Regions from separate parts of the Exiguobacterium sp. AB2 genome, predicted to be linked through region 1. Evidence: riboswitches for the same ligand, from Rfam matches in the RefSeq annotation. Region 1 holds a riboswitch; the other holds the start of a gene.
The links. A riboswitch is a leader RNA that binds a small molecule or an ion and turns the genes downstream of it on or off. The one in region 1 is predicted to bind S-adenosylmethionine.

Region 1 (6,717 bases):
CGGCGCTCGGTCTCGGTGAGATCGGTGGGATCGACTCTGGTCAATTCTTTGTCGTGTTGCTCGGTGGACTCATCGGCGTCGTCTTAATGCGTTTCGCAGCTCGGATTTTTGTGAAACTCTTGCACCAACGGCCGACGCTCGAGACAGCGGCTTTTATCATCGTCGGTTGGGTCGGGGTGAAGCTGACGGTTCTCGTTTTGGAACACGAAGGCTTCAAACGATTAATCGAAGGAACGCCCATCGAGTTCATCGGACTCCCGCACGGGTTCGTCCATTCGACCGGTTGGACGCTCTTCTTCTGGTCGGTCATGGTCGCCATTGCCCTTTGGGGTTGGTTCTCTTCGAAACCGTCGGCGGTCAAGCATTGAGTCAACATGTGTCTCTTCGGAGGCACATGTTTTTTTGTTTGATCGTTTCATGACCGGGTATATATCAAATAGATAGTATCTTTTTGATATAGGAGATGACGGATGCCACGCGAAAACTCGACACGATATGCCCTGTTAGGATTATTGACGACATCCTGCCGGACCGGTTATGAGATGAAGCAGATGATTGATCACAGCTTAAACCACTTTTGGAAAATTAGCTTCGGGCAAGTTTATCCGACGTTAAAAGCGTTAGAACAAGACGGGCTGATTGTACTGTCAAATGAAGAAGACGATCGAAAAGCGTATGAACTGACCGAGTCAGGCGAGACAGAGTTACGTCGTTGGCTCGAGGAGAAGCCGGCAGAACTACCGGTTCAACGAAATGAACTGTTGCTTAAACTGTTCTTTGCGAGACACGAACCTTTAGAAGAAACGATTGAAAAGATTACCCATCATGAAGCGTTATTACGTGGACGATTGGAGACGTATGAAGCGATTGAGACGATGATTCGCTCGAGCGAAACCCAGTCACCGGACGCGATGTATTGGCTGATGACGCTTGACTATGGAAAGACTCAGACCCGTGCCCTCATCGAATGGTGTGAACGGACAGTGCGGATGATTGAAGGGGGAACAGACGATGAAACGGAAGATGGCCGTACCGAATGAAGACGTCGTCGTATTTGTCATCGGAATCCGAGTGAACCGGTTGCGCTCGATTCGAAAGTGGTGGCCCACGTTCAACGCCATGCCAGGCATGTTGAAAGAGCTGTATGCCCATTCGGATTTAGGGTTCCTGTCACATGAGACGAGCATCGGATGGCGTTCGGTTACGCTCATTCAATATTGGCGTTCGAGCGAACAGTTACTTCAATACGCTCACAACAATCAGCATATGAAAGCATGGAAAGTGTTCAATCAAAAAGCACGGTCAAGTGAAGTCGTCGGAATTTTTCACGAGACATACGAAGTGAAAAACTACGAATCGATGTACGTGAATCTTCCGACGCGTGGATTAGGAAAAGCAATTGGTGAGGTCGATGTCTCGAAGATGCGCGAGTCGGCAAGGGAACGATTGGCTGAGCGTGAAGCCAAATAAAGAAGCGGACGAGTGATTCGTCCGCTTCTTTATTATGCGTTTACGTTTTCTTTCTCGTAAATCGGCACCCAGCCTTCCGTCGTCACGAAGATGCGGACGGCGACGACTTTGCGGTCGTCTTGGAGCGTGAAATAGTGGCGTGTGTTCACCGGCACCGAGATGAGATCGCCTGGGTTCAGTTCGATGTTGAAGTAGCCACGCTCGGCGTCATCGATTGCGAAGATACCGTGGCCGCTCACGATGAAGCGAACTTCGTCGTCCGTGTGGTGGTGTTCTTTTTGGAAGTTGACGAGTAATTCGTCCAAGTTCGGCGTCGCATCCGAAAGCGAGATGACGTCGGCCGTCTCATAGCCACGGCGTTCCGATACATCTTTAATCTCGTCACGGAACGTCGCGAGAATCGCCTGTTTGTCCTCGTCCGTCAACTGGTAGTTCTCTTGCAGGTTTACTGGGAGCTTGTTGATGTCCCACTGTTCATATAGAATGCCGCGTGACTCTAAAAAGGCGCTCACTTCAGTTTGGTCGACGTGACGTTCTTCGGTTTGTTGGAAATAGATTGTAGCCATGGATGGTTCCTCCTTATGAATGCACGCCTAAGGCGCGTAGTTTTAACGTGTAGCTGAATAAAAACTCATATGCTTCTAAATAGCGTTTCGTCGCCGCCGGTGTCTCGCCCCAGACGGTGATGCCGTGGTTGCGGATGAGGACGGCACCGGCGCTTGAACGGACATGAGGGGCGAACGCCGCGGCAAGCGTCGGGATGTCGGCATGGTTGTCGATGATCGGGACACGGACGATAGCATCTTCTTCCCAATAACCGAGCGCCTTGATGATCTCTTGACCGGTGAAGACGACCTCGCCTCGAGCGGCATAAAGCTCGGAGATGACGTTGTTGTCAATCGTATGGACATGGAGCGAGCACGTTGCTTCGGTCCGGTTGAACACCTCCACGTGGAGCAACGTCTCGGCGGACGGTTTTCCTGTCTGTTCGCCGATCAAGCGTCCGAAAGCATCGACGAGGACGAAGTCGTCCGGTGTTCGTTTTCGCTTGTCACGTCCGCTCGCAGTGACTAAAAAGGTGAGCGGGTCATCTTCGACGCGAATCGCCAAATTCCCACTCGTTCCGGGGAACCAGTCGCGGGCGGCGAGCTCATCTTTAATGTCGGCTAGTTCGAGCCAACGGGCGGTCACACTCATACGGTCACCTCCTGCAGATGATGGGTGATGTCATGGAACGTCTCGAACGGGGCGAATGGGATGCCTTCCGCCTCGCAGAGCGTGATGAGTTGTCCACGGGCATAGACGAAGTCCGCCCGTTTCGCAATCTCGAAATCGGTCACCGAATCCCCGATGACGATCAACCGGTCATTGGAATCGACGATGCGGCGGGCGATCGTCGGTTTACAGCAACCGCAATCGTTTGTGCACTGATCGTCACACGCGTGTGGCCACGCGACGGTCACGGTCTCACCCGAGAAGTCGGCGACGTTACAGAAAATATGTTCGGAACCGACGAGGCCGTCTAAAATTGGTTGAACGAAGAAGTCCATCCCGCCGCTGACGACGTCAAAGTGCCATTCGTTTTGACGCACGTCGGCCAAAAAGGCAGTAAACCCAGAGCGTAACGCGATACGTTCCACCAAATAGTCTCGATATGCGGTACGCCCGCTACTCGGCAACAAGTTGAACAGTTGGCCGACGCCGGAGCGAATCGAGATGTCTTGGGCGAGGATCGCGTCTTTCAGCTCGACCCATTCGGGAGGAGCGAACGCCTTCATCAAGGCGATGATGTTGTCCTCGGCCGTGATGGTCCCGTCGAAATCGCAGAGGATATGGACCGTCATCGCGTCGTCCACGCTTTCAATGCCGTCTCGAGCTCGGTCGTCTGGCCGTCTCGTTGTCCGAGGACGTGCGCGATGGCCTGTTTGAACGCCCGGGCCCCGGCTGCGGCGCCGTCTGGGTGTCCGTGGATGCCGCCACCGGCATTGATGACGACATCGGTTCCGAAATCACGGATGATGTCGGGAACGAGCCCTGGATGAATCCCGGCTGACGGGACCGGGAGAATCGCTTTTCTTTCGCTCGGTTCCGCGCTTACATCGCGGATGAGGAGCGCCTCGTCACGCGGCGTCGCGAGCGATCCATACGGCGATGGAAAGAGCGTCAAGTCGGCACCGGCGAGTCGAGGAAGCTTCCCGAGTAGGAGTGCATGGCTGATTGAACCGGTCAAGGCGCCGGCGAACGCCGGGTGCGCTAAAATCGGCACGTTCACGTCCGGGTCTTTCGCCAGCTCACGCAAGGTATCGAGCCCGTATGTATAGACGTTGAAGAGGAGGGCCGTTGCCCCAGCGTCAATCAACCGTAGCGCTTGGTCACGTAACGTGAACACCGGTCCGCTTAGCGTGACGGCGTACAGGGCACGTTTTCCGGTCGCCTCGTAATGCTCGCCTAAGACGGTGCGGCCGATCTGCGCCCGCTCAAGTGAAGGGGTGAGCGGATTGTCATATAAAATCTCGTCGTCTTTGACGATATCGATGCCCCCGTCGAGCTGGTCACGGAGCTGTGCTTCTAAAAAGGTCAAGTCTCGGCCGATGACCCCTTTGAAGATGCTCATGACGAGTGGCCGGTCGTAGACGCCGAGTAGCTGACGGACGCCTTCTGTCCCGAACTTGGCGCCGGGAAACGTGTCGCGCAACGCTTCAGGTAAATCGAGGTCGACGAGCCGGACCGAGTCGTCGAGTGATAGCTTTCCGAACGTCGTCGTCAAGATGGATGAGAAGTCCGCACTGACGTTATGGAGCGGGTAGCGGATTTTGAAGCGGCTCGTCGTTTCCGTATGTGACGTCGAGACGACTTCGGCGCGATACGCTTGTAACTGTGCTTGTTCTAGGTGTGGTAAGTCTGTCCACGTGCCGACGGTCAACTCGAGCGCGATTTTCGCGGCGAGGTCGGCCACGCGGTCCGTACGGTTAATTTCATAAGTGGCGATGATGCCCATGTTCGTTCCTCCTTCCGGTCAAACAAAAAATGACCCCATGCCGAGGCAAGAGGTCATCATAAAAAATGAACTCTTATCTCTCAGCGTCTGCTGCAAGAATTAGCACCGTGCCCAATCGGGTCGGTTGCTGCGACATCATCGGGCTTGTCCCTCCGTCTGCTCTTGATAAGAATATGATTTGAAGTTGTGAAATTTAATTGAATTTTTGCACAGAATCGTCACAGCGTCAATTCCTTTTTTGAAAATTTTTTATTTTAGAAATTTGTTTCCATATATGCAAACAAAAAGTGACTCGATGCTCAAAAAAACAGCGTTGACAACCAGGGCGTCGACTCCGTAATATTCAGCTCATAGTCACACAAATCGAATAACACACTCTTATCGCGAGTTGGCAGAGGGAATTGGCCCGATGACGCCGCAGCAACCGACCAGTACGGCACGGTGCTACATCCACCAGACGAATGTCTGAAAGATGAGAGGAACAACCAATCTGGCTGTGCCTCTTTCTCGCGGAGAAAGGGGCTTTTTTTGTGGAAATCATCGAAAGGGGAAATAGACATGGCATATCAACCATTTACTGAACAGACGGTCGTCGACCACGTCCGGGCACTCGGACTGATTGAAGAAGGAGGGATCGCCCAATGCGATGAGATTGGGGACGGAAACTTGAACCTCGTCTTCCGCATCCGTCAAGGCGAACAGCGTCTTATCGTCAAACAAGCGCTCCCGTATGCGAAAGTCGTCGGGGAAAGTTGGCCGCTCACGCTTGAACGGGCCTGGATCGAGCAGCTCGCGTTGCGTCAGTTCGCAGAAGTCGTGCCACGTTTCGTGCCGAACGTGCTCGGGAGCGACCGGACGCTCGCGTACACGATTTTAGAGGACTTGTCCGATTATGAAATCGTCCGCACCGGTTACCTCGAAGGGAAGACGTATCCTGAACTGGCCCGTCACGTCGGTGAATTTTTAGGCGAGACGTTGTTCGCCACGTCCGACTACGCGGCCGGTCCAATCGAGAAGAAGCGGAAGGAACGGGAGTATTACAACCCGGAGCTGTGCGACATCACGGAAAAGCTCATTTTCACCGATCCGTATAAAGACGCCGAGTCGAACAATATCGAGGCGGCGCTGCGTCCTGACGTCGAACGCCTCTGGCATGACAAGGCGCTCAAAGTCGAGGTGGCGAAACTGAAAGTCGGATTCGTCACGAAACATGACGCCTTGCTTCATGGCGACTTACATACAGGAAGCATCTTTGCGACGACGCAGGAGACGAAAATCATCGATCCGGAGTTCGCATTCTACGGACCGTTCGGCTTCGACGTCGGACAGATTATCGCGCATTTGACGCTCGCCACGTTCCACGATCCGCTCAAGCGATTCGAACGGTTCACGGACGTCCTCACGGTGTGGGAGACGTTTGAGAAGACGTTCCGCCACAACTTCACGAACGCCGTCGAGCCGTTCGACACGGAAGGATATGTCGACGACTTGTTACAAACGATTTTCGCCGACACGGTCGGCTATGCCGGTTGCGAACTCATCCGCCGCGCCATCGGCCTCGCCGGCGTCGCAGACCTTGAGACGTTACCCGAAACGACACGTCTCGAGCGGAAACGCGATGCGCTCGCGCTCGGTACGGCGCTCATTAAAGAACGTCACGAAGTCGACTCGATTGACGGCCTCGTCACCTTGTTATCGGGGGTACGCGTATGACGGTGCAAAACATTCGCTTTGACGTCTCGACCAATGAGTTGATTCTCTTAGACCAGACGCTCCTTCCGCATGAGGCACGTTACGTGACGATCGAGACGCTTGAAGAAGCGGAGCACGCGATTGAGACGCTCCAAGTCCGAGGCGCACCGGCGATCGCGTATTTCGGGGCGTTCGTCCTGGCGAAAGAGGCAGAGCGTCTCGTCGACGACCCAGATTTCACGCGTCGTCTCGAGATTGTCGGACGCCGTTTGATCGCGACACGGCCGACGGCGGTCAATTTACAAAACGTGATCGAGTCGCTTCTCGAATTGAACAGCGGGGACGATTTCGAACAGATTGCCGGGGAAATAAAACGGCGCGCGGTCGCCCTCTATGAACGTGACGTCGACACGTATCGGTCCATCGGAGAGCACACACTGACCGTGTTGCCTTCAGGCGGGAACGTCTTGACGATTTGTAACGCCGGCGCTATCGCGACGTCGCGTTACGGGACGGCACTCGCACCGTTTTATGTTGGGAAAGAGCGCGGTGTCACG
Region 2 (6,717 bases), on a different contig from region 1:
CTCACTTGAGGGAAGTACGAGAAGAATGTCTCGGCCCCTCCGCTCGTCAGTTTATACGTCTGTTCCGATAAGAGGTCCGTGATGTACACGTCACGCTTCTTCGACCGTTGTTTGAACGAGATGGCGAACTGCTGTCCTTTCAAGCCGTCCACGATCGTCAAGCGTGTGTACTCCCCCGTCTCGCCGTTCCGTTTGACGGGCTCGGCTAGCTTGATGGCCTCGATCAGCTCATCCACATCGGTGCCGGCCGCCTTGAGGACATCCGGATAGGCGAGCGTCTCATCAAAATTGAACGGTTTTTTATGGACGTAGACATACGGCTCCGCGCCCCGAATCGCCAACTGTTCGTCTGCGAATCGCTGCCTCAAGTCTCGGTCTTCTTCGGTGTCGAACGTCCCCTCCCGATACGTCAACGTCACTTCGGACGTCTCACGCTTCCCGTCCTTTTCATAATGAAATGCAAAGATGGGGTACGAAATGTCCGGGATGAGGACATCCGTGTCGATCGGTAGCCGTTCGACCTCGAGCGACTCGAACCGAGGGGCCGGCTTCGTCGCATCGAACGTCACCTCGAGTGGTTGGGAAGAGATGTGTCCGTCCCCGTAACGCATCAAGATATAAGGCAACGACTCACTCTCGCTTGACGCGAACATCATCTGGATGTCACCGATCCCTACGGACGCCGGTTCGAATATATGTAGCGGGAACAACGTTGGCCAGCCGTCGATCGCAATCTCGATTTCACCGTAGAGCGCCTGCGAGAACGCGAACACGGCATCACCGAACGGCTCGAGCTTGAACGGATGGTCCTGCAACACATCCGCTTCGAGGAACGCTCTCTTGGCCGATGCTGAGATCGGTAACACGACCGGCGCCCGGTCGACCGGTTGGGAAGTGACGACTTGTTCAGGGAACGATGGAACGACTTCGGCCTGGAGATTCGGCGAGACCATGTCCCGGCAGACCGCGTACAGTCGGTCCCCTTCCACATACGTGACCGCCTTATACATAAAGTCATCACCTGCGTTCGTGAACGGCGGACGACTCACCACGATCGTGTCGTGCACGGTCAGTTCGCCCTCGAGTGTCGTCGTCAAGTCCCCCGTACACGCCTCGAGTACCGTACCGACGTCCGCCGTTGCCTTCTGATTTAGCGAATAATGTCCGACGATCCAATGTTCATCGATATAATCTAATTTCAGTGCGCTGTCGCGCTCGTCCCCACACCCCGAGAGGACGAGCATGCTCATCGCGATTACAATCAACTTCGGCTTCAATCGTACCGCCCCTTTTTGTTTGATAATCCAATTTTACCATTTACTTACTTTCAATGACATAAGAAAACCCGCCATAGTAGCGGGTGATCCGTTCAGATGCTGTTATCGATGGCGCGTATCAGTCGAGTCTCGACGTCTCGTGCGATGACTTGGAGTGAATCGTCCTCAATCAGCTCGATCAATCTCGTCGGCTTCGGCATGCCGACATGCGTCGCCCCGTCTTTCGTGAAGACGGCTAGTTTACATGGAAGGAAATAGCCGCCCTCGCGATGCGCCGTCAACACTTTCTTCGCTTCCTCCGGGTTGCACACCTCGAGGATGCGATAGTCCCCGTCGATTGCCTGCCCTTTCTCTTCAAGCGTCGCCCTGAGGTCAAAGTCCCAAAGGACGCCGAACTCTTCTTCTTTGAGCGTCCCTTTCAGCTTCTCGACGACGTCTGCGACTGATTGATCCGTCGTAACCGTATAATCGAACATATGAACTCCTCTTTAAAATATAGTCTCTTTCGTCATGTACCCTTCCGATAGGGACATCATTCCTTAGTAGACGAGAAAAAAGTCTATGTGATTTGAAACATATTCCGCTACATGACGTATGAATGATAGAAAATAGAACTATCCAACTTGACGCAAAGGAGAAGTGGTTGTGGTGACGGTCACCGTATTCACACATACTAGCTGCAGTTCTTCCCGCAAGACGATTGATTGGTTACGTGAACAGAACATCCCGTTCATCGAGAAGAAATTGACTGACCAAGGGATGTCGTTCAACGAGTTCAAAGACATGCTCCGCCTTACCGAGAACGGGACGACCGACCTGTTGTCCGTCCAAAAAAGCGTGTACAAACAGGCCGCCGACCAGCTCGATGAGATGTCGCTCCGAGAACTGTATAGTTTCGTCGCCTCGCACCCTCAGATTTTGAAGAGCCCGATTGTCGTCGACGACAATCGGATTCAAATCGGGTTTAGCGAGAAAGAGATCCGGACGTTCATCCCGCGCCATGACCGAATCGCCGAGCTGAAACGTCTGCTCGACAACAAGTAAGAGCCCTGCCGCAGCAGCGCTCTTTTTATTATGCCTTCTTGAGTCGGGCCGCCAAGCGGTTTCCGAACGATTGAATCGATTGGACGAGCAAAATCAAGACGAAGATCGTCACGTACATGACTTCCGGCTCGAAGCGGAGATGGCCGTACTGATAGGCGATGTCTCCGAGGCCACCCGCCCCGACGAGCCCGGCCATCGCGGTCGCCCCGATCAACCCGATCGTCGCGATCGTCAGTCCGAGCACGATCGACGAGCGGGCCTCACGGATGAGGACGTACCAGATGATCTTCCGTGTCGAGATACCCATCGCCTCGTACGCCTCGACGACGCCGCGGTCGACTTCGAGAAGCGCCGACTCCATGAGACGTGCGATGTACGGTGCCGTGAAGACGATGAGCGGGAGGAGCACCCCTTGTACCCCGATCGTCGTCCCCATGATGAACCGCGTGAACGGCAAGATGAAGAACAATAGGATGATGAACGGGATCGAACGGACCACGTTGATGACGCTCGAGAGCGCGCCGTAGACGTAACGGTTCGCCAGGCGCCCGCTCGGACGCGTCAACACGAGCAACGTCCCGAGCGGCAGTCCGATGAACGTCGAGATGACGAGGGCGATGCCTGTCATCGTCAGCGTTTGAATCGTACCGGTCCAAATCAAGTCACCCCAGTCGGCCCAGAACTGTAGCATGGTTCGTCACCTCCTTCACTTTCACGCCGCTCGCTTCGAGATAGCGGACGGCTTGGTCGGTCTTGTCGACATCCCCGTCGAGATGGATGAGCAGGTTGCCGACGAGCCCGCGTTTCAACTTCTTGATGCCGCCGCCGATGATGTTCGGGAGGAGCCCGAACCGCTTCGTCAACTGGGCGAGGACGGCCTGTTCGGTCTGGCTGCCGATGAACGACAAGTGGACGAGCGTGCCGTGCGTGCTCAGTTCCTTGACGACTTCTTCCGGCACGTCGAGGTTCGTCTTCAAGAATTTCTGCGTCGTCGCGTGGACCGGGTCGGCGAACACGTCGAGCACGTCGCCTTCCTCGACGATCTTGCCGCCGTCGATGACGGCGACACGGTCACAGATCCGTTCGATGACTTCCATCTCGTGGGTGATTAGGAAGATCGTCAAGCCGAGCTCGCGGTTAATCTCGAGCAACAAGTCGAGAATTGACTCGGTCGTCTCTGGGTCGAGTGCGCTTGTCGCCTCGTCGCTGAGGAGAATATCCGGCTCGTGCGCGAGGGCACGGGCGATGGCGACGCGTTGCTTCTGTCCGCCCGAGAGCTGTTCCGGGTAATGCTTGCGATGGTCGGTCAGTCCGACGATGTCGAGGTATTTGTCGACCCGCTGTCGGATCGTCTCTTTATCGAGCCCTTCAAGGCGGAGCGGGATGGCGACGTTTTCTTCGACCGTTGCCGTCTTCAGCAAGTTGTAATGTTGGAAGATCATCCCGATGCGGTGCCGGAGCTTCGAGAGCTCCTTTTTGCCGAGTTTCGTGATGTCCTGTCCTTCGATCTCGACCTGGCCCGACGTCGGGCGTTCGAGCAGGTTGATCATCCGGATGAGCGTGCTCTTCCCGGCACCGCTGCGCCCGATGATGCCGAAGATCTCACCTTTTTCAATCGTCAGCGACACGTCATCGAGCGCCGTGACCGTTCCTTTGTTGACGGTGAACGTCTTCTTGATCTGTTTGAGTGCGATCATAGTGCCTCCTTAAAATGCCGGGACGATCGAGCCGTTGAACGTCTCTTCGATGAACGTCCGAATCTCGTCAGAGTGGTAGTATGACTTGAGCGTCTCGACGACCTCGTCTTCTTTGTTGTCGGTCCGGACAACGACGTAGTTCGGGTACGGGTTGTCGACCGTGTCTTCATGGAAGAGGGCGTCCTCGTTGATCGAGAGCCCCGCACCCATCGCGAAGTTCGTGTTGATGGCGGCAAGCGCGACCTCAGGAAGTTGCGTCGGGAGCTGTGACGCCTCGAGCTCGATGAACTCGAGGTTGAGCGGGTTCTCGGCGATGTCTCGTTTCGTCGCCTTGTCCGTCAAGCCCTCCTTGAGCGTGATGAGACCAGCCGTCTCATAGAGGCGAAGCGCACGGAGTTCGTTCGCCGGATCGTTCGGCACGGCGACCTTGTCGCCTTCTTTCAATTCGTCGATATCGGTCAGCTTGTCCGAATAGAGCCCCATCGGGAAGGCGACCGTCTTGAACACGTCGTCAATCTTGTAGCCCTTATCCGCTTTTTGGAGCTCGAGGAACGACAGCGTCTGATAGCTGTTCACGTCGAGGCTGCCTTCAGCGAGCGCGGCGTTCGGGGTATTGTAGTCGTTGAACACCTTGATATCGAGCTCGAGCCCGTCCTCGGCGGCGAGCTTCTTCACTTCCTCGGCGATTTGTTGGTGCGGCCCCCCGGTCACACCGATCGTGATCGACTCGTTGCTGAGCGCCTCGCTCGCATCCGATTGTCCGCAAGCTGACAGCGCGATCGCGGCGAGTAACGATGTCCCGGCAAGGACTGATTTTGATTTGATGTTCATTGAATGATTCCTCCTTTAATATGAAAAGCCCGCCACTCATCAAGAGAGGCGGGCACGACACAGCGAAGTCGGACACGCTCATCTCCCAGACGCTTCCGCCTGTTGGAATTAGCACCATGATCTTACGATCTGGTTGCCGGGTTTCATAGGGCCAGTCCCTCCACCGCTCTTGATAAGCAAACGTTCAATTTAATTGTCTTTATCTTACTCATTATTCTTTTATTTGTAAATAGTTTTCTGCAAATTTTCAAGAATTATTTTCAAATAGTCATAATCAATCGGTTCAGGCAACTGTTGGAGCGTCGTCTCCCTCATGACTGCTGCCACGAGGAACGGGATCTCGTCCGTCGAAAGACCGAGCGCCTCGAGCGTCGTCGGGGCCTCAACCGTTTCGAGCCACGCCCGAAGCCGAGCCACGTCTTCCGAGCCGCGTAGCGATTCTTGGACGAGCAACCCGAAGCCGACCTTGTCCCCGTGCAGGAACGGATGCGTCGTCTCGAACTGACTGAGCGCGTTATGGACGGCGTGCGCGACGGCGACCCGTGTCCCGGCGTCGCCGAACCCACCGACCGCCCCACCGATGGCGAGAACGTGGTCGACCGCATAACGCGTCCCTTCCCCATACGAGCGGAAGGCGGTCTCGGTCAATTCGAGCTCGAGCAGGCGATGACATTGCTTGGAGAGCGCGAGTCCGGCATCGACGCCGGCATCGGTCGAGGCGTCCCCGCTCAAATAGCGGGCCTCATAAAACTTCGCAACCGTGTCGATGACGCCGGCTCGATAATAATCATACGGCGATGATGCGATGACCCGGGCGTCGACGATGACGCGTTCGATGACGACCCGGAAGACGTCATAGCGGTCATAGCTCCCGTCGTCGCGATAGACGACGCTGAGCGGGGTGAACGCCGCACAGTTGGAGGCGAGCGTCGGGATGACGATGAGCGGGACGCCGTTCCGTACGGCGACGAGTTTGGCCGTGTCGACGAGCTTGCCGCCACCGACGGCGATGAGGACGTCCGCCCCGTCGAGGTCGACGCGATCCGCCTCACGATCCGTGCAATCTCCTCGGAACGTCGTTGCCGGATAGGTTTGAATCGAAGGGAGTAGCCGTTCGACGGTCGGGTAGCCGTTTTGCCCGCGCAACACATGGACCGAACGAGCGCCGATCAGTTCGTCGAGACGATCGAGCGCGTCAGCGGCGTGATCATACTCGAGCACGGCTTGACGGATCACGCCCGCACCTCTTCATAGGCGGCGAACAGCCGCTCGATACGCTCGACGGCCTCGTCAATCTTCGGCTCCGGGGAGACGAGTCCGAAACGCACGTAGCGCTCCCCTTCGGTGCCGAAGAAATAGCCCGGTGTCACGGCCACGCCTGCCTCATGAAGCAGCTTTTTGGCGAACGAGGCGGAATCGCCTTCCGGCACTCTCGCCCAGACGAAGAACGAGCCTTTCGGGGCCGTCACGTCCCAGCCGGCTTGGTGCAGGCCGTCCACCAATCGGTCGCGCCGCGTCTCATACAGACGGGACAAGTCATCTCGAACCGACTTCGGTGACTCGAGTGCGGCGACGGCCGCTTCTTGAATCGCGGAGAAGACGCTGACATGGACGTGGTCTTGATACGTGTTGATCGCCTCGATGATGTCTTTGTTGCCGACGGCGAAGGCGACGCGCCAGCCGGACATGTTGAACGCCTTCGACATCGTGTACACTTCGATGCCGACCTCTTTCGCCCCGTCGGCTTGAAGGAAGCTCGGCGGCACATGCCCGTCAAAGCCGATGCTGCCATAGGCGAAGTCGTGGACGACCATCAGTTCCTGCTCTCGGGCGAAACGGACCGTGTCCTCGAAGAATTGTGGCGTCGC

Region 2: it holds a riboswitch for S-adenosylmethionine, as region 1 does, so the genes downstream of both, DI14_RS10040 (MetQ/NlpA family ABC transporter substrate-binding protein) here and DI14_RS07030 (2,3-diketo-5-methylthiopentyl-1-phosphate enolase) in region 1, are expected to answer to the same signal.

Annotation. Positions count from the first base shown of each region.
Region 1 covers NZ_JNAA01000047.1:18,917-25,633, forward strand. Annotated here, with positions in the region: gene DI14_RS07000 (TerC family protein) at 1-368, shown strand, start outside; gene DI14_RS07005 (PadR family transcriptional regulator) at 471-1,040, shown strand; gene DI14_RS07010 (DUF4188 domain-containing protein) at 1,012-1,470, shown strand; gene DI14_RS07015 (acireductone dioxygenase) at 1,503-2,036, opposite strand; gene DI14_RS07020 (methylthioribulose 1-phosphate dehydratase) at 2,050-2,667, opposite strand; gene DI14_RS07025 (2-hydroxy-3-keto-5-methylthiopentenyl-1-phosphate phosphatase) at 2,664-3,314, opposite strand; gene DI14_RS07030 (2,3-diketo-5-methylthiopentyl-1-phosphate enolase) at 3,311-4,468, opposite strand; SAM riboswitch class I at 4,539-4,640, opposite strand; SAM riboswitch class I at 4,844-4,947, shown strand; gene mtnK (S-methyl-5-thioribose kinase) at 5,027-6,181, shown strand; gene mtnA (S-methyl-5-thioribose-1-phosphate isomerase) at 6,178-6,717, shown strand, end outside.
Region 2 covers NZ_JNAA01000074.1:1,895-8,611, forward strand. Annotated here, with positions in the region: gene DI14_RS10015 (hypothetical protein) at 1-1,277, opposite strand, end outside; gene DI14_RS10020 (DUF302 domain-containing protein) at 1,370-1,753, opposite strand; gene DI14_RS10025 (Spx/MgsR family RNA polymerase-binding regulatory protein) at 1,923-2,321, shown strand; gene DI14_RS10030 (methionine ABC transporter permease) at 2,350-3,012, opposite strand; gene DI14_RS10035 (methionine ABC transporter ATP-binding protein) at 2,984-4,018, opposite strand; gene DI14_RS10040 (MetQ/NlpA family ABC transporter substrate-binding protein) at 4,028-4,849, opposite strand; SAM riboswitch class I at 4,925-5,028, opposite strand; gene DI14_RS10045 (iron-containing alcohol dehydrogenase family protein) at 5,069-6,085, opposite strand; gene DI14_RS10050 (aminotransferase class I/II-fold pyridoxal phosphate-dependent enzyme) at 6,082-6,717, opposite strand, start outside.